Regions from separate parts of the Erwinia papayae genome, predicted to be linked through region 1. Evidence: predicted binding sites of a transcription regulator. Region 1 holds the regulator's gene; each other region holds the start of a gene.
The links. Region 1 encodes sigma-54, which starts transcription at its own class of promoters, with help from an activator protein. Its sites were predicted from a motif close to GTTGGCACANNTTTCGCTNT; they were not measured.
Positions count from the first base shown of each region.

Region 2: a site for sigma-54 is predicted at 5,976-5,995, ahead of AC3RPL_RS17765 (gamma-glutamyltransferase family protein). Genes of this name have one in related genera too.
Region 3: a site for sigma-54 is predicted at 5,775-5,794, ahead of AC3RPL_RS17265 (circularly permuted type 2 ATP-grasp protein). Genes of this name have one in related genera too.
Region 4: a site for sigma-54 is predicted at 3,303-3,322, ahead of glnK (P-II family nitrogen regulator). Genes of this name have one in related genera too.

Region 1 is NZ_JBZCHT010000013.1:1,264,054-1,271,735, reverse strand. It holds gene kdsD (arabinose-5-phosphate isomerase KdsD) at 1-363, shown strand, start outside; gene kdsC (3-deoxy-manno-octulosonate-8-phosphatase KdsC) at 379-945, shown strand; gene lptC (LPS export ABC transporter periplasmic protein LptC) at 942-1,517, shown strand; gene lptA (lipopolysaccharide ABC transporter substrate-binding protein LptA) at 1,489-2,037, shown strand; gene lptB (LPS export ABC transporter ATP-binding protein) at 2,044-2,769, shown strand; gene rpoN (RNA polymerase factor sigma-54) at 2,817-4,250, shown strand; gene hpf (ribosome hibernation promoting factor) at 4,273-4,560, shown strand; gene ptsN (PTS IIA-like nitrogen regulatory protein PtsN) at 4,766-5,248, shown strand; gene rapZ (RNase adapter RapZ) at 5,332-6,186, shown strand; gene npr (PTS phosphocarrier protein NPr) at 6,183-6,455, shown strand; gene mtgA (monofunctional biosynthetic peptidoglycan transglycosylase) at 6,501-7,220, opposite strand.
Region 2 is NZ_JBZCHT010000013.1:339,144-346,825, reverse strand. It holds gene hpxA (allantoin racemase) at 1-150, shown strand, start outside; gene puuE (allantoinase PuuE) at 186-1,139, shown strand; gene AC3RPL_RS17790 (hypothetical protein) at 1,196-1,465, opposite strand; gene AC3RPL_RS17785 (glycosyltransferase family 25 protein) at 1,590-2,261, shown strand; gene hpxZ (oxalurate catabolism protein HpxZ) at 2,373-2,756, opposite strand; gene AC3RPL_RS17775 (AtzE family amidohydrolase) at 2,759-4,156, opposite strand; gene hpxX (oxalurate catabolism protein HpxX) at 4,153-4,341, opposite strand; gene AC3RPL_RS17765 (gamma-glutamyltransferase family protein) at 4,354-5,940, opposite strand; gene hpxU (MurR/RpiR family transcriptional regulator HpxU) at 6,149-6,988, shown strand; gene AC3RPL_RS17755 (hypothetical protein) at 6,988-7,122, shown strand; gene AC3RPL_RS17750 (transporter substrate-binding domain-containing protein) at 7,297-7,682, shown strand, end outside.
Region 3 is NZ_JBZCHT010000013.1:243,269-250,950, forward strand. It holds gene AC3RPL_RS17240 (carbon starvation CstA family protein) at 1-1,045, opposite strand, end outside; gene AC3RPL_RS17245 (hypothetical protein) at 1,329-1,661, opposite strand; gene AC3RPL_RS17250 (proteasome-type protease) at 1,711-2,421, opposite strand; gene AC3RPL_RS17255 (transglutaminase family protein) at 2,583-3,383, opposite strand; gene AC3RPL_RS17260 (alpha-E domain-containing protein) at 3,380-4,309, opposite strand; gene AC3RPL_RS17265 (circularly permuted type 2 ATP-grasp protein) at 4,303-5,739, opposite strand; gene AC3RPL_RS17270 (cupin domain-containing protein) at 5,922-6,509, opposite strand; gene AC3RPL_RS17275 (FliA/WhiG family RNA polymerase sigma factor) at 6,947-7,630, opposite strand; gene AC3RPL_RS17280 (flagellar basal body-associated FliL family protein) at 7,645-7,682, opposite strand, start outside.
Region 4 is NZ_JBZCHT010000009.1:2,084,971-2,092,652, forward strand. It holds gene AC3RPL_RS14770 (YbaY family lipoprotein) at 1-422, opposite strand, end outside; gene tesB (acyl-CoA thioesterase II) at 641-1,501, shown strand; gene amtB (ammonium transporter AmtB) at 1,593-2,882, opposite strand; gene glnK (P-II family nitrogen regulator) at 2,913-3,251, opposite strand; gene AC3RPL_RS14790 (SmdB family multidrug efflux ABC transporter permease/ATP-binding protein) at 3,519-5,285, opposite strand; gene AC3RPL_RS14795 (SmdA family multidrug ABC transporter permease/ATP-binding protein) at 5,278-7,047, opposite strand; gene AC3RPL_RS14800 (Lrp/AsnC family transcriptional regulator) at 7,094-7,552, opposite strand; gene AC3RPL_RS14805 (PLP-dependent cysteine synthase family protein) at 7,664-7,682, shown strand, end outside.

The sequences.
Region 1 (7,682 bases):
ATTATGCACAGCGGCGATGAGATTCCTCACGTCAGTCGGGATGCTTCTCTGCGCGACGCACTGCTGGAAATTACCCGAAAAAATATGGGGATGACGGTGATCTGTGACGATTTGATGAAGATCGAGGGTATCTTTACCGATGGTGATTTACGTCGCGTCTTTGATATGGGTATTGATATTCAGCAGGCCAGCATTGCCAGCGTCATGACTACAGGGGGTATTCGCGTCCGGCCTAATACCCTGGCGGTGGATGCTCTGAATCTGATGCAAAGCCGTAACATTACCGCGTTGATGGTCGCAAACGGCGACGTTCTGCTCGGTGTGGTGCATATGCATGACATGTTGCGTGCAGGTGTGGTTTAACAAGGAATAAGATCAATGAGCACAGCTGCAAACTGGATTGAAACTTGCTACGGCAAAGTCAGTAAAGAGGTAATGAGCCGCGCCAGCCGGATCAACCTGCTGATTTGCGACGTTGACGGGGTAATGTCTGACGGCGTGATCTATCAGGGTAATAATGGCGAAGAACTAAAAGCGTTTAATGTCCGGGATGGGTATGGCATACGTTGTCTACTGACCTCTGGCGTGGAAGTCGCTATTATCACTGGTCGTAACGCAAAGTTGCTGGTTGACCGCTGTGCGACGCTGGGAATTACGCATCTTTACCAGGGCCAGTCTGATAAGATTCTGGCCTTCCGCGAACTTCTGGATAAACTGTCACTTCAGCCCGAGCAAGTGGCTTATATTGGTGATGATTTGATCGACTGGCCGGTAATGGAACAGGTAGGGCTGAGTGTGGCGGTGGCAGATGCCCACCCGGTACTTGTTCCGCGTGCTGACTATGTCACGCGCATTGCAGGCGGTCGCGGCGCAGTGCGCGAAATTTGCGATCTGATACTGATCGCGCAGGGTAAGTTTGATGAGGCCAAAGGGCAGTCTGTATGAGTAAAACAAGGCGTTGGATTACGCTGTTGCTGGCCCTGGTGGCTATCGTGCTTATTGGCTGGAATCTGGCTGATAACGACAACAGCGCCGCACCCGCAGCGGGAAACGGCCAGGAACCAACCTACACCAGCCAGTCATCGAATACCGTGGTTTATAACCCGCAGGGAGCCCTGAACTATAAGCTCGTGTCAGACAAAGTGACTTATTTTTCCCTTGATGGGGTAAGTTGGTTCGATAACCCAATCATGACCACCTACGATGAGAATAAAATTCCCACCTGGTCAGTGCGCTCTGACAAAGCGAAGTTGACCAATGATCGCATGCTGTATCTTTACGGCCATGTTGAGGTCAACAGCCTGACTCAGGATGCCCAACTGCAAAGAATCAAAACCGATAATGCAGTCGTCAACCTTGTCACTCAGGATGTCACTTCAGAAGATCAGGTGACGCTATATGGCACCAGCTTTAACTCTACCGGCATGAAAATGCGCGGGAATTTACGCAACAAAACTGCCGAGTTGATTGAAAAGGTCAAAACCTCCTATGAAATTCAAAATGCAAAACAACCTTAAGTTTTTGACACTCGGCCTGCTGTTGGCTGCCAGCCTGCCAGCTCTCGCACTGACCGGAGACTCAGATAAACCGGTCAATGTGGATTCCGAAAACCAGGCGCTGGATATGCAGGGTAATGTAGCTACCTTCACCGGCAACGTTATCGTCACCCAGGGTTCGATTAAAATTACCGCTGACAAAGTGGTGGTTACCCGTCCGGGCGGAGACAGTAAAAAAACGATTGTTGACGCTTACGGTAATCCCGCCACTTTTTATCAAATGCAGGATAACGGTAAACCCGTTAAAGGCCACGCCCTGAAAATGCATTATGAACTGGCAACAGACTTTGTTGAGCTGACCGGCAATGCCTATCTTGAACAGCTCGACAGCAATGTTAAAGGCGATCGGATTACCTATCTGGTTAAAGAGCAGAAAATGCAGGCCTATGGCAACACCGGCAAGCGTGTCACTACCGTTCTGGTTCCTTCACAGTTGCAGGATAAAGGTAACCCGTCCACTGGACAGAAAAAGAGTAACTAATCAGCTATGGCAACGTTAATTGCAGAAAATCTGGCGAAAGCCTACAAAGGCCGCCGTGTGGTCGAAGATGTCAGCCTGCAAGTTCATTCCGGCGAAATTGTTGGTCTTCTTGGACCCAACGGCGCAGGCAAGACCACGACTTTCTATATGGTGGTGGGGATAGTACCCCGCGATGCCGGTCGCATCATCATTGATGAAGAAGATATCAGCATACTGCCACTGCATGCCCGCGCCCGACGGGGTATTGGTTATTTGCCTCAGGAAGCCTCCATCTTCCGTCGCCTGAGCGTGTTTGACAACCTGATGGCGGTACTGCAAATTCGTGACGACCTGACGCCAGAACAACGTGAAGATCGCGCTAATGAGTTAATGGATGAGTTCCATATCAGTCACCTGCGCAACAGCATGGGACAGGCGCTTTCTGGAGGTGAGCGGCGACGGGTAGAGATCGCCCGGGCGCTGGCAGCCAATCCGAAATTTATCCTGCTGGATGAGCCTTTTGCGGGTGTTGACCCGATTTCGGTTATTGATATCAAAAAAATTATCGAGCATCTTCGTGACAGTGGATTAGGCGTACTCATTACCGACCACAACGTGCGCGAAACGCTGGCAGTCTGTGAGCGCGCTTATATTGTCAGTCAGGGACATCTGATTGCCCATGGTTCGCCAGAACAAATTCTGGAAGATGAACAAGTTAAACGAGTCTACCTGGGCGAAGAGTTCAGACTCTGATAAGGTGTTAAACCCGGTAAGATTTTTGAGGAATTTCTATTCTGAATATGAAGCAAGGTTTGCAACTCAGGCTTAGCCAACAGCTTGCCATGACGCCACAACTGCAACAGGCCATTCGTCTGCTGCAACTCTCTACGCTTGAACTACAGCAGGAAATTCAGCTGGCGCTGGAAAGCAATCCGTTGCTAGAGCAAACCGACATTCATGAGGAAGTCGACTCGCGAGAATACGAGGAAAAAGAAGCGCTGGATACGCGTGAGGCTTTGGAACAAAAGGATATGCCGGAAGAGTTACCTCTGGACGCCACCTGGGACGAAATTTATACCGCGGGAACTCCTTCCGGAACCGGAACCGATTATCACGATGATGAACTCCCCGTTTATCAGGGAGAAACCACCCAAACGTTGCAGGATTATCTGACGTGGCAGGTGGATTTGACGCCTTTTACTGATACCGATCGCGCCATCGCGACGTCCATCGTTGATGCGGTAGACGACACCGGTTATCTGACGGTGTCTCTGGAAGAGATTCTGGAAAGCATTGGCAATGAAGAGTTGACGCTGGATGAGGTTGAAGCCGTTCTTAAACGTATGCAGCGTTTTGACCCGGTTGGTGTCTGTGCCCGCGATCTGCGTGACTGCCTGCTGGTCCAGCTCTCCCAGTTTGCAGAAGACCTGCCCTTTCTCAAAGAAGCACGGCTGATTGTCAGCGCCCATCTCGATTTACTGGCCAATCATGATTTCCGTAGCCTGATGCGTGTCACGCGGCTGAAAGAAGATGTGCTGAAAAACGCCATGCAACTCATCCAGTCGCTCGACCCCCGCCCAGGCCAGTCGATCAATACCAGCGAACCTGAGTATGTTATTCCTGATGTGCTGGTGCGTAAGGTCGGTACACGCTGGACGGTCGATCTGAACACGGACAGCGTCCCCCGACTGAAGATCAATCAGCACTATGCATCGTTAGGCGGTTCAGGTCGCAATGATAACGACAGCCAGTTTATTCGCAGCAACTTGCAAGAGGCAAAGTGGCTGATTAAAAGCCTGGAAAGCCGCAATGATACGCTGTTGAAAGTGACCCGTTGCATTGTCGATCAGCAACAGGCCTTCTTTGAGCAGGGGGAAGAATTCATGCGCCCGATGGTACTGGCAGACATCGCCAGTGCGGTGGATATGCATGAATCCACCATTTCACGTGTTACCACGCAAAAGTATTTGCACAGCCCACGTGGTATTTTTGAACTGAAATATTTTTTCTCCAGCCACGTCAATACGGAAGGGGGTGGTGAAGCCTCTTCAACCGCGATTCGTGCTCTGGTGAAAAAATTAATCTCGGCGGAGAATCCCGCCAAACCGCTTAGTGACAGTAAGCTGACGACTCTGCTTTCCGAGCAGGGAATTATGGTGGCACGGCGAACCGTCGCAAAGTATCGAGAGTCTTTATCCATTCCGCCATCAAACCAACGTAAACAACTGGTCTGAACGCACAGATAAGGAAAAGCGTATGCAACTCAACATCACCGGACAAAATGTAGAAATCACTGAACCTTTAAGGGAGTTTGTCACGGCTAAATTTGCCAAACTGGAGCAGTATTTTGACCGGATAAACCAGGTGTATATAGTGCTTAAGGTTGAGAAAGTGACCCAAATCGCTGACGCAACCCTGCATGTTAACGGCGGCGAGTTGCATGCCACCTCCGAAGAGAAAGATATGTATGCAGCAATCGACGGTTTGATTGACAAGCTGACCCGACAGCTGAATAAACATAAAGACAAGTTGAAACAGCATTAAATTTCACTCAGCAATTGAATATTTTTTCGCCACCCTTATTTAATAAGAACGTGACGTAAGATGTGTCGGCTCGTACTCTTCTCCTGGAGTACGAGCCGTTGATCAATAAGGCATGAGCAGTCGACCGATGGCAGGCATGGTTCCCCGGGGAACACCTAAAGTCCGCTATCTTGCAGGCGAAGATAAACACGTAAGTGAAACTATGATGAACAATGACTTAACACTGGAACTGAGCTCGGTACTGAGCGTGTCCTGTACCCGCAATGGCGTACATTGCCAGAGTAAAAAGCGGGCGCTGGAGATTATCAGCGAGTTAGCAGCCAAACAGCTGAATCTTCCGCACCAGACCATTTTCGAAGCAATCCTGACTCGGGAGCGGATGGGCAGTACCGGTATCGGCAATGGTATCGCTATTCCACACGGTAAGCTGGTGGAAGACACGTTGCGCGCCGTCGGCGTCTTTATTCGCCTCGATCAGCCCGTCGCTTTTGATGCCATTGATAATCAACCAGTCGATTTGCTGTTTGCACTGTTGGTGCCTGCCGATCAGTGTAAAACGCATTTACACACTCTTTCCCTGGTGGCTAAACGGCTGGCGGATAAAACGGTTTGCCGCCGGTTGCGTGCGGCACAGAGTGATGAAGAACTTTTCGGGATCATGGCAGAGAGCCCCGAAGAGAATCACTAGTCCTGCCGGACAGGCTAAGGCATTAAGAACATGACCCGGATCGCTGCTACCCCCCGTAAACCGGCCAATCAGGAGAATAAGTCATGGTGCTGATGATCGTCAGTGGTCGATCGGGTTCTGGCAAATCAGTTGCGTTGCGTGCACTGGAAGATATGGGCTTTTATTGCGTGGACAATCTGCCCGTAGTACTGCTGCCGGAGTTGGCAAATTCTCTGGCAGAGCGCAACATTTCAGCCGCAGTCAGCATTGATGTGCGCAACATGCCAGAATCACCAGAAGTATTCGAAAAAGCACTTACCAGTCTGCCGGAGAGCTTCTCTCCTCAGCTGCTGTTTCTGGACGCCGATCGCAATACCCTGATACGTCGCTACAGTGACACACGGCGCTTGCACCCTCTGTCGAGTAAAAACCTCTCACTGGAAAGTGCCATTGATGAAGAAAACGATCTGCTGGAACCTTTACGTTCAAGAGCAGACCTGATTGTTGATACTTCTGAAATGTCGGTCCACGAACTGGCTGAAATGCTACGCACACCTCTGCTGGGGAAACGTGAACGTGAGCTGACCATGGTCTTCGAGTCATTCGGTTTTAAACATGGTATTCCAATTGATGCTGATTACGTCTTCGACGTTCGTTTTCTTCCTAATCCACACTGGGATCCGAAGCTACGGCCAATGACCGGACTGGATCGGCCTGTAGCCGCATTTCTTGATCGCCATACTGAAGTACATAATTTTATTTATCAGACCCGTAGCTATCTTGAGCTGTGGTTGCCGATGCTGGAAACTAACAATCGTAGCTACCTCACCGTTGCCATAGGCTGTACCGGAGGTAAGCACCGTTCGGTTTACATTGCCGAACAGCTGGCAGAATACTTTCGTTCGCGCGGTAAAAACGTCCAGTCCCGCCATCGTACCCTGGAAAAACGCAAATCATGACAGTCAGACAAACCGTTGAGATTAAGAACAAGCTGGGAATGCATGCACGCCCGGCGATGAAGCTCTTTGAACTGGTTCAGAGCTTTGATGCAGAAGTATTATTAAGAAATGAAAGCGGTACTGAGGCCGAAGCCAGTAGCGTTATCGCCCTGCTGATGCTGGACTCAGCAAAAGGGGGGCATATTGAAATTGAAGCTACAGGTCCCGAGGAAGAAAAAGCGCTGACTGCGGTCATTGAGCTTTTCAATGCCGGTTTCGACGAGGATTAACGCATCAGGCCAGGAGAGTTCGCTCTCATCTTGGCCTGTGTGGCGTTAACGCAAGTTATGTTGTTGCAGAAAGCCTTCGCCACCCAGCTGACGCATTTGTCGTAAAATCCACTGCTGTCGCTGCCGGACATAGGCTGAAGGTGCATCAGCCCTGAAACGGATCGGATTGGGCAATACTGCGGCAAGCAGAGCCGCCTCTGACATGGTCAGACGGCTTGCCGGTTTATGAAAATAGCGCTGCGAGGCCTCTTCCACCCCAAAAACACCTTTACCAAACTCGGCCACGTTCAGATACACCGTCAGAATCCTTCTCTTGGTCCATACCGTTTCAATCCCCACGGTCAGCCCCGCTTCCAGACCTTTACGTATCCAGCTCCGCCCATCCCACAAAAACATGTTTTTCGCAGTCTGCTGTGACAACGTCGATGCACCTCTCATCCGGCCACCATCATTATCCAGCACGGTCTGAATCGCCTGAACATCAAATCCCCAATGTTCGGGGAATTTCTGGTCTTCTGCCGCTATCACCGCAAGTGGCATCCACGGCGCAATGTCGTCCATCCCAACCCAGTCGGAGTGAGCCACATAGCCAAAATCGCCTCTGAACCAGGCTGTAAGCTGCCGCTCGGCCATCACGGCTGAAAAAGGTACCGGAAGAAAAGAAAAAAGTAGAATTGCAGCTATCCACAATCCGGTAATGCTGAGTAAGGCTTTAAACACGACTTTTTTAACTTGCTGTAAGATTCCGCTCTTACGCTGCTTCATAGATTTGTATCCATAACATTCTTAATCATTTCAGAAGCCATTTATCGTCCCCAGTCTTCCCAAATTGCAGGTTAACGTATCCGGTAAATGTTCTCAAAACCACTTTTTAAACCTTTGTGGTTCCAGGAAAAAATAAATGCCTCAACAGCTTCAACCACTTCCGTTCATCAGGAATCGGTTCCATCCGCTAAACAAGCCAGATTGACCGGAAAGAGGTATTACCAGCAACCGGAAAATGTAAAAACCTATAGATTCACAAATCTAATGCATTACACCTTCTGGCTTTTGCAAAATTAATCTTATCGCCCATATATCACCCAGGGTAAGCAGTTATCAGGCTTTTTACAGCGGATCTCAGCAGCTAATTTGAACATTAATAGCTGACCATGGTTCTGGTAAAAACGATTCTTAAAATCTTGTCATCCGGCTTTTTTCACTTCATTGCGAATCATTTTTCGTCAG
Region 2 (7,682 bases), 920 kb from region 1:
GAGCTGGCTATTCCGGTGATCGATGGCGTTGGGGCTGCCGTTAAAATGGTGGAATCACTGGTGACGCTGGGGCTGTCAACCAGCAAGCACGGCGATCTGGACTATCCTGTGCAGAAAATACTATCGGGCCAGTTTGAACGTCTGAACTGAGTAAGAGCAATCAAGCTGATAACAGGATGCTGACGATGAGCAATGACGTAGAAAAAAAAGAGTACAGCTTTAATAAAAATTATCCTCGTGACCTGACAGGCTACGCCGGTAAGCCGCCTCATGCCGCCTGGCCGGGCAGCGCGAAGATTGCCGTACAGTTTGTGCTTAATTACGAAGAGGGCGCAGAAAACAACGTATTGCATGGCGATGCCGGATCCGAGCAGTTTTTATCCGATATTATTGGTGCCGCCAGCTATCCGGAGCGTCACATGTCGATGGATTCACTGTATGAATATGGTTCCCGTGCCGGGTTCTGGCGTATTCATCAGGAGTTTCAGAAGCGTGGACTGCCGCTGACGGTCTTTGGCGTTGCGATGGCGCTGGCTCGCCACCCGGAAATCGTCGCGGCAATAAAAGAGGCAGACTACGACGTGGTAAGCCACGGCTGGCGCTGGATCCACTACCAGGCAATGGATGCCCGGACTGAACGCCAGCATATGCAACTGGCGGTGGATACGCTGACCGACCTGTTCGGCAAAGCGCCGACCGGCTGGTACACCGGCCGGGACAGCCCTAACACCCGCAGGCTGGTGGTGGAGCAGGGCGGATTTAGCTATGACAGCGACTACTATGGCGACGACCTGCCATTCTGGACCCAGGTAACCTGTCAGGATGGGTCGGTTAAGCCGCATTTGATTATCCCTTACACGCTGGAAACCAACGATATGCGCTTTGCCACGCCGCAGGGGTTCAATACCGCAGAGCAGTTTTATACCTATCTGAAAGACAGCTTTGATGTGTTGTATGCTGAGGGCGAAACGGCACCAAAAATGATGTCGATAGGGATGCACTGTCGGCTGTTGGGCAGGCCCGGTCGTTTTCGGGCGCTACAGCGTTTCCTTGATTATATCCAGCAACATGATGCGGTGTGGATCTGCACCCGCCAGCAGATTGCGGAGCACTGGATCGCCACCCATCCGGCCGGATGAAGCAAAGATAACTGCTTTTCTGCGGGCTGTTTTTGCCAGTAAACAGCCCGTCAGACTTAACGGACTTTGTCGGCTGAGTAGTGCGATTTTTTTTTAAATAAACGTACGCCGGACGGGTTCTGTAAAACACCTGCGGTTTTCAATTGAACTGGATTAACGGGAAATTTATTTAATTTCACCGGGTTTAAATATATACCCACGACCAGACTCTCCAGAGAAAGTAAGCGTTGTTTTAACGACCTGCCCTGAAGTAAATTAAAAAAATCATCTGCCTTACCGGCATGTGATCTGATTATTTTTTTGTAAAATACTCTCGCTGCAATCATTGATTATCATCTTATGCAATTTACTGATATAAAAATAAAATTTCGTTGTTTTTATTTTTCTTCATCTCACTGCGCCAGTATGCAAGTGTATTATCAGTTAAGGCATAAAATCAGGGAGGCCATAATGGAATTCATTAACTGGCAATTTGTCGACAAGGTTGTCTATATTAATTTTAATAAAAGATCGGACAGAAATCAGGCGATGCAGGAAGAGCTGAAGTCTGTGGATGTTCCGCAGGATAAAATTATTCGCTTTGAAGCTATTGAAGAGAGGAATGGTGGCATCGGCTGTACCTTATCGCATGCCGCTGTGCTGGAAATGGCACAGCATGCTCGCTGGAGAAACGTGCTGGTTCTTGAAGATGATATGACGTTTTATCATGACGAGGAATCGTGCCGCAGACTGAATCAATTTTTTTTGAATTTGCAGGAAACCGAATGGGATGTTGCGCTCCTTTCTGCCAGCTATTTAATCATTCACCAGGTTCTGCCTGAATTTTACAGCGTTAAACACGCTCACCTGGCAAACAGTTATCTGGTTAATTATCACTATTACGCCCGACTTATGCACAATTTCTGGCAGTCTGCTGCAATGCAAAAAGCGGGAGTTCCCTATGGGGAATCGAGTCTGGATACGCACTGGATGGTGCTGATGGCTGTTGATCGCTGGTACGGTGTTTATCCCTGTACGGGTTATCAGCGGCCGGGAATGAGTGATATCGAACGCCGTTTTATCAACAGAATTGAGTATTTCAACCGCCATATTGATGACATAAGGAAGTATGGCTCCTGTTGAACAGCCTCTGTTATTCGGATTTCATTAAGCCGGGATTCGTCTGGCTGCTGTAATACCTGAACATTCCCGTCGTGCGACGGGAATATTTATCAGCCCGGTGGTGGCAAACGTTCAGCTCATCAGACTGACCTGTGCCGCGACGATCCGCCAGCCACAGGGTAATTTCACCCAGGTCTGCTGCTGGCGACCGATTCTGTCGCTGCCTTCACGAGTGAACTCAGTACTGCACACCGCATAATCATCGCCGAAGGTGGTGATCACCGTGTTGCGTAGCTGACGGTCCAGTCCCTGCGGCGATCGGGCGTTGCGAAAGTCGCGGATCTGAGCAATCCCGTAAAGATTTTCCCCGGCACCCAGCCGGACGGTGCGCTCATCATGCCAGAACAGCTCGTCCAGCACGGCGGTGTTATTACCGATCAGCGCCTCTTCATAGCGCCAGAAAGCAGCGGTGACTTCAGCGAGGATGGCCGGACGATCAATATGTTCAGTTTTCATCATCATGTTCTCAGATTAGCAGGCAGGGCCGCGACGATACCCATCTGTTCCAGGGCCCATGCCGCACGCAGACAGGCATTTTCCTGAAAGGGGGCCGCAATCAGTTGCAGGCCAATCGGCAGGCCGCTGGCGGTCAGAAGCGGCACGGTGGTGACCGCCAGCCCCAGGAAAGAGATCGGCTGAGTCAGCATCCCCATGCTGGCGCGGATTGGCAAATCTGTACCATTGATGTGCATGGTTTGCTGGCCGATAGTGGTGGCACTCGACGGCGTGGCCGGGGCAATCAGCACGTCGAACTGCTCAAACAGCGGCAGTACCTGCTGGCGGAAATAGTGACGAAAACGCTGCGCCTGGACATACCACGCGGAGGGCACCATTGCTCCGGCGAGCAAACGCTCACGCGAAAAAGGCTCGAAGCGTTCCGGGCTGTGACGCAGCGCGGGCAGATAGTGGTTGCCGCCTTCTGCGGCGGTGATGATAAAAGCAGCGCTGCGTGCCAGCTCAGCCTCTGGCAGGGTCACCTCATCTTCTGCCTTCAGCGCTTTAGCGACGGTTGCCACCGCCGCGCGGGCATCCTCCGTACACCAGCTGTGGAAATAGCCACCCAGCACGCCACACCGTAATCCGTCGAGCCCCTGCTCCAGCGTCGAAGCGACGGGTTGCAGGTCTTTTTCTGCCTGGAAACTGTCGCTGGGATCGGCTCCCTGGAGCGCGTCATACACCAGCGCGAGGTCATTCACCGAGCGGGCAAATGGCCCGATATGATCGAGGCTGGCGACAAAGGGATGACTGCCGCTGCGCGACAGGCGACCGAAGGTCGGTTTCAGGCCGAAAATCCCGCACAAAGAGGCAGGTACACGAATCGAACCGTTGGTATCGCTGCCAAGCGAGAAGTGCACCAGACCGGCGGCCACGGCGGCGGCGGAGCCACCGGACGATCCCCCGGCAACCCTGGTGAGATCGCGTGGATTGCGGGTGGCACCATAGTGACTGTTTTCAGTGGTGAAACCGTAAGCGTAGGCATCCATATTCAGCATCCCGCTGAGCAGCGCACCGGCCTGCGTCAGTTGCTGAACGGCAAAACTGTCTTCGTGCGCCGCCTGGCGATCCTGAAACAGACTGGCCCCGGCCAGCGTCGGATGTCCGGCGACGTCAAAAAGATTTTTGACCGCATAAGGGATAGCGGCCAGCGCGGGCAGCGGCTGCCCGGTTTTGCGCAGATAATCGACGCTATCCGCTTCCTGCAACATGCGTTGCTGACTGATATGCGTCCAGGCGTTAATCGCCGGATTGTGCTGTTCAATCTCTGCCAGCGTCTGCTGTGCTATCTCCCGCGCACTTAATTCGCCGGAAACCAGCGCGTGCTTCAGCCCGGCAATGGTAAAAGAGGCAAGATTCATGCTTTATATACCCCTGCCACTTCCAGCCGGTCATCAAGGGGGAAAGCCATCAGCGGGTCGGCCATCGCCGCAATACGGCTGAACTGGATCAACAGCTCTGCACGACGTTGATCGTCCAGCGGAACGTCAAGCACCTGCTCCATTTGTGCCAGATAGCTTGCCCAGTCGGGCGAACGTTGCATCATTTTTCTCTCCTGTTAAAAACCGCTGGCACTGCCGTTACTACGAGGGTCGGCAGCGCCTTCCAGCATACCGTTAGTGTGTCGGACAATGGCACCGTCATGACCGACGGCTTCACTGAAGTCAGGCAGTGCCTCAACCTCATGACCCAGCGCGCGCAGCTGTTGAAAGACGTCGGCTGAGAAACGACCTTCCAGTTTTAGCGACTCGGAAGATTGCCCCCAGGTGCGACCAAGCAGCCAGCGCGGTGCGCTGATGCTTTGTTGCAACGGCATCCCCAGCACCACATGGCGGATAAAAATGGCGGCCTGGGTTTGCGGCTGGCCGTCGCCGCCCATTGAACCGTAGACCAGAGTACGGCCATCGTGCAGCCGTGCGGCGGCGGGGTTGAGGGTATGGAACGGCTGCCTGCCCGGTGCCAGCGCCAGCAGATGCCGGGGATCGAGGCTGAAGGCCGCGCCGCGATTCTGCCAGGTGATGCCGGTATCCGGGATCACCACCCCGCTGCCAAATTCGTGATAGATGCTTTGAATAAATGACACCGCCAGCCCGCTGCTGTCCATCACCCCCATCCACACCGTATCACCAGGACCTTTGCCGCTTCCCCACGGGGCAGCTCGTTGATCGTCGATTCCGGCCGCCAGATCGGCCAGCAGGCCGGAATTTAACAACGACTGCATCTGTTCCGACATATGGCGTGGATCGGTGATGTAGCGATCGCGCAGGCCAAAGGCCAGTTTGGTGGCCTCAACAATGCGGTGAATCGTCTGGACTTCGTCGGCTTCTGCCATCTGCAACGCGTCGGTCATCCCCAGTATTGCCAGCGATACCAGGCCCTGGGTCGGGGGCGTCAGGTTGAAAATTTCACCATACTGATGGCGGATGCGCAGCGGCGTACGGCGCTGCGCCTGATGCTGATGAAGATCCTCAAGGGTTATCGGCATACCCAGCAGGGACATCTCTTTTGCCAGCTTGTCGGCCACGGTGCCACGGTAGAAGCTGTCCAGACCTTCTTCGCTGAGGATACTGAGGGTGTGAGCCAGCTGCGGCTGGGTGAAACGGCTGCCGGCAACCGGCAGTTCGCCATCCGGTAAAAAGGTGTCGGCAAAACCAGGCTGGCTGGCCAGCTCAGCATACTTGGCGCGGGTGGCATCGGCCTGCGACCGGGTGACCGGAATGCCGTCTGCGGCGTAACGAATGGCATCAGCCAGCAGGCGTGAAACCGGCAGGGAAGGACTGCCCCATTCCTGCGATATCGTTAAAGCTTCCGCCCAGCCGCTGACGGTGCCGGCGACGGTCAGCGCCGCCTGTGGGCCGCGGTGGGGGATAGCGGCTGCGCCCTGATAAAAAGCGATATTGGCCAGCGAACCCGCCGCACCGCTGGCATCGATGGCAATCGGCTCACCCTGAGGCGGCACAATCAGCCAGAAACCATCGCCACCCAGCCCGTTCATATGCGGATAAACCACCGCGACAGTGGCAGCAGCGGCGACCATTGCTTCAATCGCATTCCCGCCTTCACGCAGCACGGCCACCGCACTCTCACTGGCCAGATGATGAGGCGTCACGGCCATGCCAAGCGGGGCGATATTACTCTGGATCATTACATTCTCATTTTTTGGGTGACAGAACATAGTCAGAAGCAAGAGCTGTTCCAGTTTGCCGCTGGCCGGGCAAATGGGCGATAAATAATCGCGGCCAGCGGGCAACGCTGTTCTCTGTCGGCAGCGGGGAATGAAATAATTTTTTCAGCAGGCACGGTATTTGTATAGGCTATGTTCCCTGACACGAAAGTTACAAAGGTCATACGCCATGAAGCAGCTTGATGAACGTCTGAAAAGCCACTATCCACAACTCTCGCCCCAGGAGCAGCGGGTGGCAGACTTTGTTTTCGACCACTTCGACGATTTGATCAGCTACAACAGCGCAGAGCTGGCGAGGCTCAGCAACGTATCCAAGGCCACGGTGAGCCGTCTGTTCAAGCGCCTTGGCTATGAAAAATACAAAGACATGCGCGACGAGTTACGTACCCTGCGCCAGAGCGGCATGCCGCTGACAGATAACCGGGATGCGGTGCAGGGTAATACGCTGCTGGCGCGGCACTACAAGCAGGAAATGGCTAATCTCACCCAGTGGGTAAACAGTCTGGATGCCGGACAGTTTGGTGAAGTGGTGCAGCAGATGGCGGGGTGTCGGCGTATATTTATCATCGGCATGCGCAACTCCTGGCCGCTGGCGCTGCACTTACGTCAGCAGTTGCTTCAGGCCCGTGGCGGGGTAGTGCTGCTGCCGCAGCCCGGTCAGACGCTGTCAGAAGAGCTGGTGGATATGACTCCCGAAGATATGGTGGTGGTGATGGCCTATCGCCGCCGTCCACGCATTATCAAACCGCTATTGCAGCAGCTGCACAGCCGTGCCATTCCGACGCTGGTGATTTGCGAACCGCAAGCCCAGGCACTGATTGCCCTGACCCGCTGGCAGCTTTGCGCTCCGCTGGACAGCGTGTCTGCCTTTGACAGCTATGCCGCCGCTAACAGCCTGATCAATCTGCTGGCTAATGCGCTGTTGCATGAACTGCTCAGCGTGGGACGTCAGCGCATTCATCAGATAGCCGAGCTGTACCAGCACCTTGATGAGCTGGAACAGCGCTGATGGGGCGCCGTTTTGGTGCTTTGCTTTGTTTTGGTGCAAAAAAAATAACCCTCTCTGGCTTCAGCATGGCGTGGAATTTCCGCCGTGGTGAAAACCTCACTGCAATCGGTTGCGTTGCCGTCAGTCTGCTGTAAAACAGCTAAACATCTGGTTTTTTGTCTGTTTTCTCATTATCCCTGATACCGTCACCTTTCCTCGGTAATACGGCCAGAACTATTTTGTGGTGCGTATTCGTGGCTGGCACATTAGTTGCAAATGGCTTTATCAAGAATCTTTTGTTTCATGATCGCTTAACCGGGGAAAACAGAATGAAAAAAGTATTACTGGCAGTAGTGGGTGCAGCGCTGATGTTAACTCAGGTGACACATGCGGTAGCGGATCAGCTACAGGATATTGAAAAGCGTGGGGTTATTCGTATCGCCGTGCCGCAGGACTTTCCACCTTTTGGCTCTGTCGGAACGGATCTCCAACCGCAGGGCTACGACATTGACATGGCGAAGTACCTGGCGAAACAGATGAAACTTAAGTTGCAGCTGGTGCCGGTCACCAGTGCTAACCGCGTCCCCTACCTGCAAACTGACAAAGTGGATCTGGTGATTTCCAGCCTGGGTAAAAACCCGGAGCGTGAGAAAGTCATCGCCTTCAGCCGCGCCTATGCACCGTTCTTCCTTGGTGTGTTTGGTCCAAAAGATGC
Region 3 (7,682 bases), 1.0 Mb from region 1:
CGGAGGCAATCAGCGCATGAAAACCAGAAACCGCGCCACAGGCAATGGTAATAAACAGGAACGGAAACAGCGCGCCTTTCCATAGCGGACCGCTGCCATCGATATACTGCGTCAGCGCTGGCATTTTCAGATCGGGGTTAAGCAGAACAATCCCCAGCGCCAGTCCGACAATCACGCCAATTTTCAGGAACGTCGCCAGATAATCGCGTGGTGCCAGGATCAACCAGACCGGCAGCAGGGCAGAGACAAATGCATAACCAATCAGCGTAAAGGTGATGGTGGTATCTTTGAAGGTGAGAGCCGGCCCCCAGTAAGGATCGTGCGCAATCACGCCGCCAAACCAGATGGATGCCACCAGCAGAATGATGCCAATAACCGAGACTTCCCCCACCCGACCGGGCCGGATAAAGCGCATATAAATGCCCATAAACAGCGCAATGGGAACGGTGGAACAGACGGTAAACACGCCCCAGGGACTTTCAGCCAGCGCTTTCACCACGATCAGTGCCAGTACGGCAAGGATGATAATCATAATAATAAAGCAGCCGAACAGTGCGATAGTGCCAGGCACCGGCCCCATTTCTTCTTTTACCATCTCGCCAAGCGAGGCACCGTTACGACGCGAAGAGATAAACAGCACCATAAAATCCTGTACCGCTCCGGCCACTACCACCCCGGCCAGCAGCCAGAGCACCCCGGGCAGATAGCCCATTTGCGCAGCCAGCACCGGCCCCACTAATGGCCCCGCCCCCGCAATGGCAGCAAAATGATGTCCAAACAGGACAAATTTGTTGGTTGGGACGTAATTCAGCCCGTCGTTATTGAGCACAGCCGGGGTCGCGCGCGTGGCATCCAGCCGCATCACTTTTTGTGCGATATAGAGGCTGTAATAGCGATAAGCCACCAGATAGACCGAAACCGAGGCCACGACAATCCACAATGCGCTGACGTGCTCGCCCCGGCGCAACGCAACTGTCGCCAGACAAAAGGCGCCGATAATGCCGAGAATGGCCCACGGAAGATGTTTGAGTCTTTTTTTGATCATGATGCGTCATGCCTGATGTCAGAGTGAAAGACAAACTGCAATGCTGTCCGGTCGGCAGCTGAATGAATGGTTCAGGGAAGAACTGGCCATCCGGAGCAGCAGCCATGTTGACCAATTTTTAATATTGTCGGGGAAATAAATCGCTGAGCGGTAAATCTGCGTATTAAGCGGTAGTGAGCCGCTGCCAGCGGTTCAGGTGCAGGAGATTGTGATCGAGCGCAAATTGCAGCGGAATTAAAGCAGGTTTATTTAATTATCCCTGGGTGTAATTAACGGTGAAAGCTTAATAAAAAACGCGTAACCCCCCTGTTACTTCAGTAAGGCGATGATCGAATTCTTTTTCACGATAGAGGAATACCTGAAGTGGCAGCTTTATTGCGGTCAGTATTAACTCAAATTGTGCGTGGCGGATGAAAAACGTTGCTGACGATTTTCTATTAGAAATATTTAAGATTAAACGCATTGAAGAAAAATTATTCTTAATTAGTATCTTAAGTGGACCTGTAGTGTTTTCATTATTGGATTTGTTTTTGATACCGGCGACCTGCCGGTATCTTTTTGTCGGTGGCCCGGCCCGATCAGCAGAAAACGATCCCTCTTCTGCCATCACCGCCATGAAAAGTCGCCGGGACGAGAGGGATACCGTGCCAGCAGCCTACAGAAGGTTATTCATCAAGTTCGAGTGGCGGCAACCGGGCAAAAACGCTGAGCAGACCAGCGCTCCACAGCTGACGGATTTGTGAGAAATAGGGATGCTTATCGGTCAGATGATACTGCTGGGCTGCACTAAAACTGTTGCTGTGATACATCATCACGTCCAGCGGCAGCCCGACGGAGATATTACTGGCCAACGTGGAGTCCATTGAGATCAGTGCACATTGCATGGCCTGATCCAATGGCGTATCGAAGCGTAGCACCCGGTCAATGATCGGCTTACCGTACTTGCTCTCACCAATTTGAAAATAGGGCGTGTCGGTGCTGGCCTCAATGAAATTACCCTGCGGATAGATCTGAAACAGCCGCGGCTCCTCACCTTTGATCTGGCCGCCAAGCATCAATGTGCCGCCAAATTCCTCACCGTCTCGTTTGATCACTTCCCGCAGCGTTTCCCCCACCAACAGCGCGACATCATACATGCTGGTACAGCTCATCAGATTGGGTTTTTCAGCATCTTCGCAGCTTCGTCGCAGCAGACTGAGGGCGCTTTGGGTGGTCGCCAGGTTGCCTGCGCTTTGTAGCACCAGTGTGCGCTCATCATCCTGCTGAAAAACATGCAGTTTGCGGAATGACGAGATATGGTCAACCCCCGCGTTGGTACGGGAGTCAGAAACAAAAATCATCCCTGACGATAAACGCATTGCCACACAGTAAGTCATAGTTAGCCCGGTTAAATTAAGTGCCTGTTCTGCCAGGCGGTGTTATCTGCCATTCTGCTAAGCGGCAACGCTGCCCATCCGGGATACTGCCCGTAGAGCCGGTGGTGATGCGCTGTCGGTATTCAGACAGGCGGCAACAACACACGCCTGGCTGAAAGCTCTTACTGTTGCGAATTGAGCAGTTGTACCGCCGCCACGGCCAGCATATCTTCACTTCCGCCCCCTAAACGTACCCCTCTGACCGGGCAGGCATCCATGTAATCGACGCCGACGGCCAGTTTCAGATGCTGTCGGGTGCTGCGCGTATTATTGGTAATATCAAAACTGTGCCAGCTGCCATCCACCCAGGCTTCAACCCAGGCATGGGTTGCCACATGTTCAACGGCATCAGTATAAAGATATCCACTGACATAGCGAGCCGGGATATTCAGGCTGCGGCAACAGGCGAGAAACACGTGGCTGTGATCCTGACAAACCCCGGTGCCAGCGGCAAACACTTTTGCCGCCGTATCCGTGACCATCGTACTGCCCGGCTGCCAGGGCATTTTGAGCAACAGTTCCCCCATTAAGCGCTCAAGACTGGCCAGCGGCGCTTCTGCACGATAGTAACGCTGAGCAAACTCACGAATCGCCTGGTCGGGCTGAGTCAACCGGGTGACACGCAAAAATACCAGCGGCGATATCGCGTTGTCCGGGTCCGCTGCGCTATCGCCCTCATCGAGGATCTCCACCACGCCACGCGCCTCAATTTCGATAGACTGGTGCGGCGTATCCAGCGTCAGGACGTGCAGGACGTTACCCCAGGTATCGGTGGTGCAGACGGCCTGAGCGGGCAGCAGCAAATCCCACGACAGAATCTGCTGATGAACGGAGTTTTGCGGCGTCAGACGCAGATACTGGGTACTTTGTTTCACCAGATTCTGATAGCTGAAGCAGGTCTTATGAGCAATATCCAGTTTCATTTGGCCTCCAGATAAGTCTGTTGAATACTGCCGGCAATCTGATTCAGACTGGCAAGGAAATTCTGTAGCCAGTGATGTAGGCCTTCGCTGACCAGCCTGTCGTAACTGTTAAACCGTAGTTCCGCATGCAGAACAGTGACCAGTAAACGAGGCTGGTTTTCACCACTTCCGCCAATCAGATCAAGTTGATTGTCGATCTCTTCAAGGCAGGATCGCAGCGATCGCGGGCTTTCTTCACGCAGGATCAGCATTTCGTTGACGCTGTCGCTGGCCAGCTCCTGTCGGTAAATGGTGTGGTAGGCTTCGCGGGCAGACACCGAGCGCAGCAGGGTGTCGAGGCGGTAATACTCCCGCACGGAATCGTCATCCTGCTCGCTGAGATAGCGCGTCACATCCAGTAATCTTGCGGTACAGTCCGCCCTCTCCAGCAGCGTGCCAAGACGAATAAAACTCATGGCGTCACCGCGCATCAATGTGCCGAACATCGCGCCACGAAACAGGTGCGAACGCTCTTTCACCCAGTCAAAAAAAGCATCAGCGCCGCTGCTGTTAACGCCTTTTCGCCGTAGTTTACGCAGTTCGATCCAGCTGGAATTAATACTTTCCCACACCTCCGAAGAGAGGCTGCCCCGCACCGCATGGGCATTGTTCCAGGCCGATTCCCAACAGCAAAAAATACTGCCGGGATTACGGTCATCAAGCACAAAAAAAGAGAACAGCTGAGGCATCGCCAGCCGGTCATTCAGCTTCCAGAACAGTTCGGTCGTCGAGGTCAGATTGAGCGGTACCCGCAGTTCTTCATCTGAACGGCTGCGCACCTGCATCAGCGACAGCCGGTTGGTGACATCAAGCACCCTGGCGATATTCTCCGCGCGCTCCAGATAGCGCGCCATCCAGTACAGGCCACTGGCCGTGCGACTTAACATGCGTCATCCTCCAGTACCCAGGTATCCTTGGTGCCACCGCCCTGCGACGAGTTCACCACCAGTGAACCTTCGGTCAGTGCCACGCGGGTCAGCCCCCCAGGCACCAGGCGAATTTCCGCTCCGCTCAGTGCAAAAGGACGCAGATCGATATGGCGGGGAGCCAGCCCCTGGTCAACAAACGTCGGACAGGTGGAGAGCGCCAGCGTATTCTGCGCAATATAATTTTGTGGTCTGGCAAGCAGCAGATTACGGAAGGTTTCCAGCTCTTTCTGGCTGGCAACCGGCCCGATTAACATGCCATATCCGCCAGCGCCGTGTACCTCTTTCACCACCAGCTTTGGCAGGTTAGCCAGTACCCAGGAGAGTTCGTCAGGGCGACGACATTGCCAGGTGGGGACATTATTCAGGATGGGGTCCTCATCCAGATAAAACTTAATCATGTCGGGCACATAAGGATAAATCGATTTATCGTCCGCCACCCCGGTGCCGATAGCGTTAGCCAGCACCACATTTCCGGCGCGATAAACCGACAGCAGCCCCGGCACCCCCAGCATCGAATCCGCACGGAATGCGAGCGGGTCGAGGAATGCATCATCCACCCGCCGGTAAATCACATCCACTTTGCAAGGCCCGGCAGTGGTACGCATCATTACTGCCCCGCTCTTCACAAACAGATCGGCACTCTCTACCAGCTCCACGCCCATCTGCTGTGCCAGAAAGCTGTGCTCAAAGTAAGCACTGTTAAAACGCCCCGGCGTCAATACCACCACCACCGGATCGTTCACCGGCGAACTCTCACGCAGGGTCTGCAACAGGTGCGAAGAATAACGCTCTACCGGCGCGATGCGCTGCTGCACGAACAGCTCCGGATAAAGCCGCATCATCATTTTGCGGTTTTCCAGCATATAAGAAACGCCGGATGGCGTGCGCAGATTGTCCTCCAGCACGTAATACTCGCCGTCGCTGTTGCGCACCATGTCCACCCCACAGATATGGGCATAGATATCACGATGCAGATTCAGTCCCTGCATACAGGGCTGATACTGATCGTTGACCAGCACCTGCTCCGCCGGGATGATATTTGCCTTCAGAATATGCTGCTGGTGATAGATGTCGTAGAGGAATGCATTCAGCGCCTGTACCCGCTGGCGGATACCTTTGTCCAGTCGTGACCATTCACTGGCCGGGATAATGCGCGGCACGCTGTCGAATGGGATCAAACGTTCCGCCCCGCCGTCCTGCCCATAGACGTTAAAAGTGATGCCGACACGGTGAAAGAGCAGTTCAGCCTCTTCACGTTTGCGGGCGATAGCCTGCTGGTCCGCCTGTTTCAGCCAGTGCCAGTAATCGCGATAGTGTGGACGATGCTGGCCTTCGCTCAGCAGCATTTCATCATAAAATTGTGACGCTGATTGATAGCCTGAATTCATGATTTCCCTTCTGATGTCGATGGACGCGAATAGATTTTGCACAAAGCGTGCCAGCACGTACTCAGCGTCAGAAGTGGCGTTACGCAGCCGCGATACGGTAAGCCCTGTCGCCGTCATCAGCGGGAACAGGGTGCTCTATAGAGAGGTGATAAGCATCCCGCACCATCGCGGTGCAAAAGGCGTTATGGCTGTTGCAATGGATGCCAGATCTCCGTCACCGCGCCTTCTCCACCGGTAATCGGGTCATGCTTTGGCATTGGCACGCGGGCAATCTGCGCAACCGACTGCGCCAGCAATTCCTGTTCATCGCGACGGGTTTCCGGCTGTACGCCACGCAGGTAGGCTCCCACCGCAAAGAAATCCTCGCTGGAAGCCAGCTGCTGATGCCCTACGCCCGCCGGGATCAATACCGCATCGCCGACATGAAGAGTGACAGCCCGCCCGGTTTCACCACCAAACAGAATCTGCGCCCATCCCGCCGCAATCCCCAGCAGCTCGTGCGCGTTTGGATGGTAATGGGTATAAGGATAGACCGGATAACGCCAGCGTGGCAGCCACTGATGGTGGGCAAACAGATCTTCAAAATAGCTGGGGATGTCCTCTTCGCCTTCCGGCACCACCTGCGGATAGATAATCAGCGGCAGTGGATTATTCGGTACGCCATTGGCGGGCTGAAAGGTCATATATTGTGGATTGTTTGACGCCCCCGCAGAAAATGTGCCGGCAGCGAAAGACATCATGGTGAGCAAACTACCAGCATAGGACAACATACGGCGTCTCCTGTTGACTGTGGCAGACGTGAAAACAGTTTGTTAATCAAGTGTGGCACTTACGCAAAAACTTGCAATCACCAGGCCCGGCTTTTGATCACATAACGCATTAATTTTATGGAGCTTAAGTCAAATTCACCGCTGCGCTGTACAGCTCAGAAGTATGACGTCGCCGTTGGCGGGATAAGCGTCAATTTTCATCGGAAATGGGCGCTGAAAAAGTCCGGTGGGAAGGAGTCCCACCGGGAGAGCCAAACAATGCCTGGCTCAAGGGCCCTGACAGGTTTCAGATAAACGGCCAGCAATCGATTAAACACTGTTACCCGGATGATGAGCGTAAAAATGGCCATTCTCCCGTTGAGGTTCGGCACACCGCGCAGTCGCCGTTCACTGGCGGCTGCGCTGCACATGGCCGCCCGGATTTCAGCCGGGAGACGTTAAAAAAACGCCTTAATTTTGTCGCCAATCCGCTTATTTAACTGACACACTCTGGCCTGGGTCAGATCCAGAACCAACGCAATCTCTTTCAGACTTAAATCCTGTTTGTAGTAGAGATTGAGAATAATTTTTTCGCGATCTTCCAGCGATGCAATGGCCATCGCCAGGGTACGCTGCGTTTCTATCTCCTCTTCCAGCCGTCGCCCCTCCAGGGCTATGTCTTTACCTTCTCCTGACAGCAGCAAATCAAAACTCTCCATCGTACCGGCGCTCTCCAGCATCAGATATTGCTGATAATCGTCACTGCTCATCGCCAGCTGCTGACAAACTTCTTCCGGGGTCGGTTCTCGCCCCAGGCTACGCGACATAGCGCGAATGGCATCGTTGGTTTTGTGCGTTTTTTGCCGCAGAGTGCGTGGTCGCCAGTCGTGCAGACGGAACTGGTCCAGTACCGCACCGCGAATACGCTGAGCGGCATAGCTGGCAAATTGCTCGTCAGGTACGCCATAGCGTCGCAGTGCCTCCAGCAACCCCATTAGCGCAATCTGTTCAATATCCTCCCGATCAATCATGCTGTTAGCCTGCGGGGCCAGTTGACGGACGATGCGTCTTACCAGAGGTAGCCATTGCTGTATGTGATGGCTCTCTTCAGCTGGCGTCAGTGCCGACAGCTTATTTAACATTTCCTGATGCGCCATTACATAAAGACCATTTTTGAAAGAGTAAGATCGGTGA
Region 4 (7,682 bases), on a different contig from region 1:
CTTGCGCCATTGGTAATAGCGGGTTTTACTGCCTCAGTAATAAAGGTCATTTTGCCGTCAACGGTAATTGCCGCACTCAACAAAATCCGCGCACCAGGCTGAATATCGCCCGGTGTGAAAGGCAGTATAAATTTGAATGGAGCCTGCTTTCCGTCAGTTCGAACTGCCCGCTGTGCAATAACTTTAGAAGGTGCATTGGCAACGGAGGCATCTGAAAGCGTCACGGTCAATACCGCGTCAGGCGGCAGCACTACCTTTTGTCGGATGTACACGGTGCCACTGACATTAGGCTGGCGCAGAGTAGTTTGTTGTCCCGCCACCTTAGACGCCAGCGTCGCGGTAGGAACATCTTGTCCTTTGTCAGAGCAGCCTGCAAGTGCAACAGCCACAGCTGCGCCGGTAAGTAATGACCAGAATTTCATTGATTTATTCTCCTTTTGATCAATGTGCAAGGTTTATCTCATTGAGCCATGAAAGACAGAGGTTCCCTGTCACGTACCAGTTAAGTCTGGCACAACTTACTGAAATTGCCTGGAAGCCTGTTAAACGCCCACTGTAATTTGAAATCCCAGGTCGCCCATTGACGAAAACTGGTCGGATCTCGCAAACTGACCTGAAGATGACTTTTAAGGACGCCCTGATGAGCTGCGCATTGCATGATCTTTTAAATTTGTTAGATCTCGAAAAGCTTGAGGAAGGTCTGTTTCGTGGCCAAAGTGAAGATATTGGCCTGCGCCAGGTATTTGGAGGCCAGGTCGTTGGACAGGCTATCTGTGCTGCCAGACAGACCATTCGATCCGAACGGATAGCCCATTCTTTCCACAGCTATTTTTTGCGTCCGGGCGACAGTCAGAAAGCGATTATTTATGAAGTTGAAACATTGCGTGATGGTCACAGCTTCAGTGCCAGGCGAGTCAGTGCAATACAAAACGGTCAGCCGATTTTCTATATGACCATCTCATTTCAGGCACCGGAAACCGGCTTTGAACACCAGAAAACCATGCCAAAAACGCCAGGCCCGGATCATCTTCCAGCCGAAAGTGACATTGCCAGGCAGCTCGCGCATTTAATTCCACCACAGGCACGGGAAAAATTTCTTGCGGAGAAACCGTTAGAAATCCGCCCGGTAAAATTCCATAACCCGCTGAAAGGCAAGGTCGATCAACCTTTACGCCATGTATGGTTACGAGCGAACGGTACGCTTCCACCGGATCAACAGATTCACCAGTATTTGCTGGGCTACGCATCTGATTTCAATTTTCTGCCGGTTGCACTGCAACCCCACGGCAAAGGCTTTCTTGAGCCGGGTATGCAGGTCGCCACTATCGACCATTCAATGTGGTTCCATCGCCCCTTTGATCTGAACCAGTGGCTGCTGTACAGCGTGGAGAGTACATCAGCCTCCGCGGCCAGGGGATTTGTTCGGGGAGAATTTTTTACTCAGGATGGGACTCTGGTCGCCTCAACGGTACAGGAAGGTGTGATACGTATGCGTCAGTGAACCGGATGGCAGGCGGGAATATTTAGTGGAAAATAACAAAACGGCCCTCTCAGGGCCGTTTGTTATTATGAACAATGCTTAGAAAGTGAACTTACTGGTTGTAAGCATTCTCACCGTGACTGTTCACGTCAAGACCTTCACGTTCCTGATCTTCCGGCACGCGCAACCCAACGATCATGTCAGCCACTTTGAAAGCAATAAAGGCAACTACGCCAGTCCAGACAATAGTAACGCCTACGCTCAGCAGTTGGATCCATACCTGATGGCCCATCGTCACACCCTGAGCATAACCCACACCGCCCAGAGAAGAAGATGCGAAAACACCTGTCAGGATACAGCCCACAATACCGCAAACACCATGCACCCCGAAGACGTCACAAGGGTCATCTACGCGCAGCCATTTTTTCAGGGTGGTGACGCCCCACAAACCGGCAAGACCACCAACGATACCGATAATCAACGCCCCGCCGACACCAACGTAACCACAGGCTGGCGTAATGGCAACCAGACCGGCAATCACCCCGGAGCAGACACCCAGCAATGAAGGCTTACCACGTAATGCCCACTCGCCAAAGGTCCAGCTCAGCATGGCACCGGCCGTAGCCATAACGGTATTCAGGAATGCCAGACCCGCAATTTCATTAGCCGCACTGGCTGAACCAGCATTAAAGCCAAACCAGCCCACATAAAGAATGGCAGTACCGGTGAAAACCATTGGCAGGTTGTGTGGTTTGAACGCTTCTTTACCGAAGCCAGCACGTTTACCCACCAGGTAAGCTCCCACCAGGCCGGCAACAGCTGCGTTAATATGCACCACGGTACCACCAGCGAAGTCCAGCGCGCCATCCTGTGCCAGTAAGCCACCTGACCAGACCATATGGGCGATAGGCAGATAGGAGAAGGTCAACCAGATGGCAACAAAAATCAGCACCGCTGAAAAGCGAACACGTTCGGCGATGGAACCCACGATCAGGCCAACCGTGATGCAGGCAAAAGACGCCTGGAAAGAGACGTGAATATATTGATAAAACGTACCCACCAGCGCAGTGAGCTGAATGTTTTTCAACATCGCCATACTGAAGCCGCCGAAAAATGCGTTGCCTTCACTGAACGCCAGCGAATAGCCATAAACCATCCACAACACGCAGACCATCGCGAAAGTAACAGAAACCTGGGTCATCATCGAAAGGACGTTTTTAGCGCGGATCAGACCGCCATAAAACAAAGCAATACCGGGCAGGGTCATAAACAGCACCAGCGCGGTGCAAATCATCATAAAGGCGTTGTCAGCTTTATCTGCCACTGGCGGGGTCGCGGCCATCGCAAGCGACGGTAACAGGGCCAGGCTGGCAAGGCCAAATACAGCAAGTTTTTTATTCATTTTATCCCATCCCATCACAATTCTTCGCCTCTACAGCGCAGCTTCGTCAGTTTCGCCAGTGCGAATGCGGATCACTCGCTGTAGCTCTGCAACAAAAATTTTGCCATCACCGATTTTACCGGTGTAGGCAGCCTTGCTGATTACATCAATCACTTCATCAAGCTGATCTTCTGCAATGGCAATGTCTATTTTTACTTTTGGCAGGAAGTTCACGCTGTACTCAGCACCGCGGTAAAGTTCTGCATGCCCTTTCTGGCGACCAAAACCTTTTACTTCGGTAACGGTCAGCCCCTGAATGCCGATAGAAGAGAGCGCCTCGCGCACATCCTCTAATTTAAATGGTTTGATTACCACGGTAACCAGCTTCATACGATCCCCTCCAGGTATTGAAATAGTTGTTTCACCCGACACGGAATCAGTTAAGCAAAGGCTGTGCCATAAATTAAAAAGTGGAATTTTTCAGATGATTAGTCAGACAGGCCCTGAATCAGCCTGTTGCGACAAAAAAGCTGAGAGTAAGGTGAAAGCAGGCACCGGGCCACATGAGCGCACCTTAAAAGTGCATTGTGACTCAATGATGTGCAAAACTGCTTTTGCAAGCCCCTCTCTGCATGATATTGGTGCAACGAAGCGGCATCATTGCGCAGTTGCACTCGCTTCTAACTCTTCCCCCACCAGTTGAAGCTGATACATTTGCCAGTAGCGGCCTTGCTCTGCCAGCAGCTGTCGGTGATGGCCCTGCTCAACCACGCGGCCACGATGCAGAACATAAATGGTGTCCGCCTCAATAATGGTAGAGAGGCGGTGGGCAATAACTATCAGCGTGGTTTGCTGGCGCACCAGCCGCAAAGCTTTCTGAATCGCCTGCTCGGTGCCGGAATCAATATTAGCCGTCGCTTCGTCCAGAATAAGAATCTGCGGAGAGTCAACCAGCACACGAGCCATTGCCAGCAGCTGCTTCTGCCCTGTTGACAAGGTATTCCCCTGCTCACCCAGTCGGGTATGGATCCCTTGATCCAGACTTCTGGCCAGTTCTGCCAGTTGGACGGTTTCCAGCGCCTGCCATACCGCATCTTCGCTGATATCCCGTCCCAGCGTCACATTGGCAAAAAATGTATCGGCCAGCACCACGGGATCCTGCTGAACCAGCGCCACCCCCTGTCTTAAAACAGGGTGAGACAGCGTATTCAGCGGCCTGCCATCAAGGCTAATCTCTCCCTTTATCACCGGGTAGTAGCCCATAATCAGATTGGCCAGCGTACTTTTTCCACTGCCGGTGTGCCCGACAAGTGCCACGAAATGACGGGATGGAACGGTGAGATTAATATCACTCAGCACCTGCCGATCTTCACGATAGGCGAAGGCCAGATGACTGATATCAACACGGCCCGAGCACAACGGCCGATCGTCGCTGCCATAGGGTTGCCGTGGCGCATCCATCAACTCAAAAATTCGCTCCCCCGCCACCACGGCCTGTTGCAGCATTGACTGCTGCGTGGTCAGCTCGATTAGCAGTTCATTCAGCCTGCCCAGATAGTTAATAAAGGCATACAGCACGCCGACTTCGATACTTCCCTGTCCGGAAAAACCGAATAACATCATCAGGCCGCAAAGGATCAATGCGGAAAACAGGCTGAGCAGAGGACGTAACAGGAAACCATCCAGCCGCAATGTTTCCATTCTGGCCAGATAATGCGAACGACTGGCCTCCCCCATCCGCTCGCCAAACCGCGCCTGCTGACGAAATTGCTGGATGACACTCATTCCGTTGATCACTTCATTAAAGCCGTTATTAATGTCGGCCAGATAACTGCGCACCCGCCGCACGATGGGTGTACTGAGACGTTGATAAATCAGCATGACGATAATAACCGCCGGGAAAATAGCTACAGCGACCAGCGCCATCTTCCAGTTGAGGCTGAACATGGCCACCAGCATCGCGCCAATCAGCGCTGCGCTGCGCAAAACGGTTGCCACGACCGTCACATAGAGATCGCGTACCACTTCCGTGTCATTGGTGACACGCGAGATAATTTGCCCTACCGGTTGTGTATCGAAGGCGCTTAGCGGCTGGCGTAACGCAGCATCCATAACATCAGTTCGTAAGCGCTGAACGACGCCTACCGCAGCCCGGTTAAACAGCAGGGACTGGCAGTAATGCAGCAAATCGGCCAGCATCTGCAACAGAATATAACTGACCGCCAGCCCGCTGACTAAGCCCAGCGGCATACGATGTTTCGCCACCAGATGGTCGATAAAATAGCTGACCAGCACCGGACCCAGAACTTCAGCAGCTGCCGAAATCCACAGCAACAACACCGCCAGACCAAGAGATTTTTTCCAGGGCTTTCCATAGCTCAACAATCTTTTCAGCGTCGGCCAGAATTGAGTCAGATTAGCCATGAGGAACACCTTTCTCAATTTCATCCTCGTCCAGCGCGGCCTCAAGCTGCTGATAACGATACATATCCTGATACCAGCCGGGGTGTTCTGTCAGCTCAGAGTGCTGGCCGCGTTGCACCACCATGCCGTTCTGCATCACCAGGATTTCGCTGGCTTCCTGTAACGCGGACAGGCGATGAGCGCTGATTATTACCGTTCTCCCCGCGCCCCACTTACGCAAATTCTGCAAAATGAGATGTTCTGTCCGACCATCCACTGCCGACAGCGCATCATCCAGCAACAAAATTTCGGCATCCAGCAGCAGCGCTCTGGCAATCGAAATACGCTGCTTCTGACCTCCTGACAGCATCACACCGCGCTCGCCCACTTCAGTTGCATAACCCTGCGGCATGCGCAAAATATCTTCGTGCACGTTTGCCATTCTGGCAGCCTGTTCTATTTCATGCTGACTGGCCGTTGGCCGCCCGAGCGCAATGTTATTCGCCACCGTATCGGAAAACAGAAAAGGTGTCTGACTGACGACGGCCAGACGGCTGCGCCAGCTGTCGAGATTGATCTCCGGCAGTGGAATACCGTGATAACAAATCTCACCGTTTTCAATATCAAAATGTCGCTGGATCAGACGGAGCAGGGTCGTTTTTCCTGAACCGGTCGGCCCGCACACCCCCAGCATTTCACCCGGTTTGAGGCTGATATTCACCTGCCTTAGTGAAGAATGCTGAGTGCCGGGATAACAGAACTCGCCAACAGCAATCTGCAACGGACCTCGCTCTGCGGGTAGCACTTTACTGCCATCTGTCACCGCAGGCGTTTCAGCCAGCAAAGACTGGATCCTGACCCAGGCTGCACTACCCCGCTCAACAATATTAAACATCCACGCCAGAGCCAGCATCGGCCAGATCATCAGCCCCAGATACATGACAAAGCTGGTTAACTGACCAAGCGACATTTGCCCATGCCAGACCAGCCAGCTTCCTCCACCTACGGCCAGCAAATTAGACATTCCAATCGCGACGTAGATGGTGGGATCAAAACGCGCGTCAACGCGCGCTACCCGAAGGTTTTTTTCTCCGGTATCACGAGCGATATCTGCAAACTGGCCAGACTGATGGTCTTCCAGTCCAAATGCTTTGATCATGCGGATACTGGTCAGGCTCTCCTGAGTTTGATCATTAAGGGATGAGAATGCTGCCTGCGCCAGTTTAAAGCGGTGATGCAACTGTTGCCCGTAACCTTTGATTATCAGAGCCATCAGCGGCATTGGCAGCAGTGCCAGAAGGGTAAGTTGCCAGCTGATTTGTGTACTCATTACCACCAGAACAGCCAGACCCATCACCAGCGAGTCCACCAGCGTCAGCACCCCTTCCCCGGCGGCAAACACCACGCGATCCACGTCATTGGTGGCACGGGCAATCAAATCTCCGGTTCGATGACGCAGATAAAACTCCGGATGATGGCGACTTAGCTGGCGATAAAAATCCTGACGGAGTTCAACCGCCAGTTGGTAAGACGCACCGAACAATAATACCCGCCAGACGTAGCGCAGCAGATAAATAACCACGGCGGTTGTCAACATCACGCCTGCCCACATCATTAACCGGGATCCACTCATCTGCTGATGAGTGACACCGTCAACAATAGTCCCGACCACTTTGGGCGGCAGGAGCTGTAGCAGCGCAATGATAATCAACAGAAACACCGCGCCAAGATAGCGCCGCCATTCCCGAATAAAAAACCAGCTTAACTGGCTAAACAGTCGCACAGTAAACGTCCTGGTTAAATTTGAGCGAAATTTTCATAAACAACCATCAGTTGAGCGGCAATGCCGTGGTGTATTTGATCTCTTCCATCGCGAAGCTCGACGTTACATCCAGTAAACCCGGAACCCCGTTAACCAGACGTTTGTAAAAGGCATCATAGGATTTCATATCCGCCACCTGAATACGCAACAGGTAGTCATATTCTCCGGCCATACGGTAGCAGCCCATCACTTCGGGCATTTCCTTAACAACCATTACAAACTGCTGATACCAGCTGCTGCTGTGTTGCTGCGTTTTAATCAGCATAAAAGCCGTCAGCGGCAGGGAGAGTTTCTCCGCATTTAACAGTGCCACACGGCCGCGAATATAGCCTTCATCTTCCAGCCTTTTCAAGCGTTTCCAGCATGGGGTGGTCGTAAGATGTACCGCATCTGCCAGCGCCTGCAATGATAATGTGCAGTCATTCTGCAATAGTGCCAGTAACTTCAGGTCAGTTTTATCTGTCATTCCTCTCCCCACGAGAATAACTTTCTCCAGAAAGACGATTATAAAGTAAAAAGAGAAAACTTTTTTCCTGTGTATAGCTTACTCTCTAACAAATTTTACCAGGACATAAAAATGAAAAATCAGTGGGTTT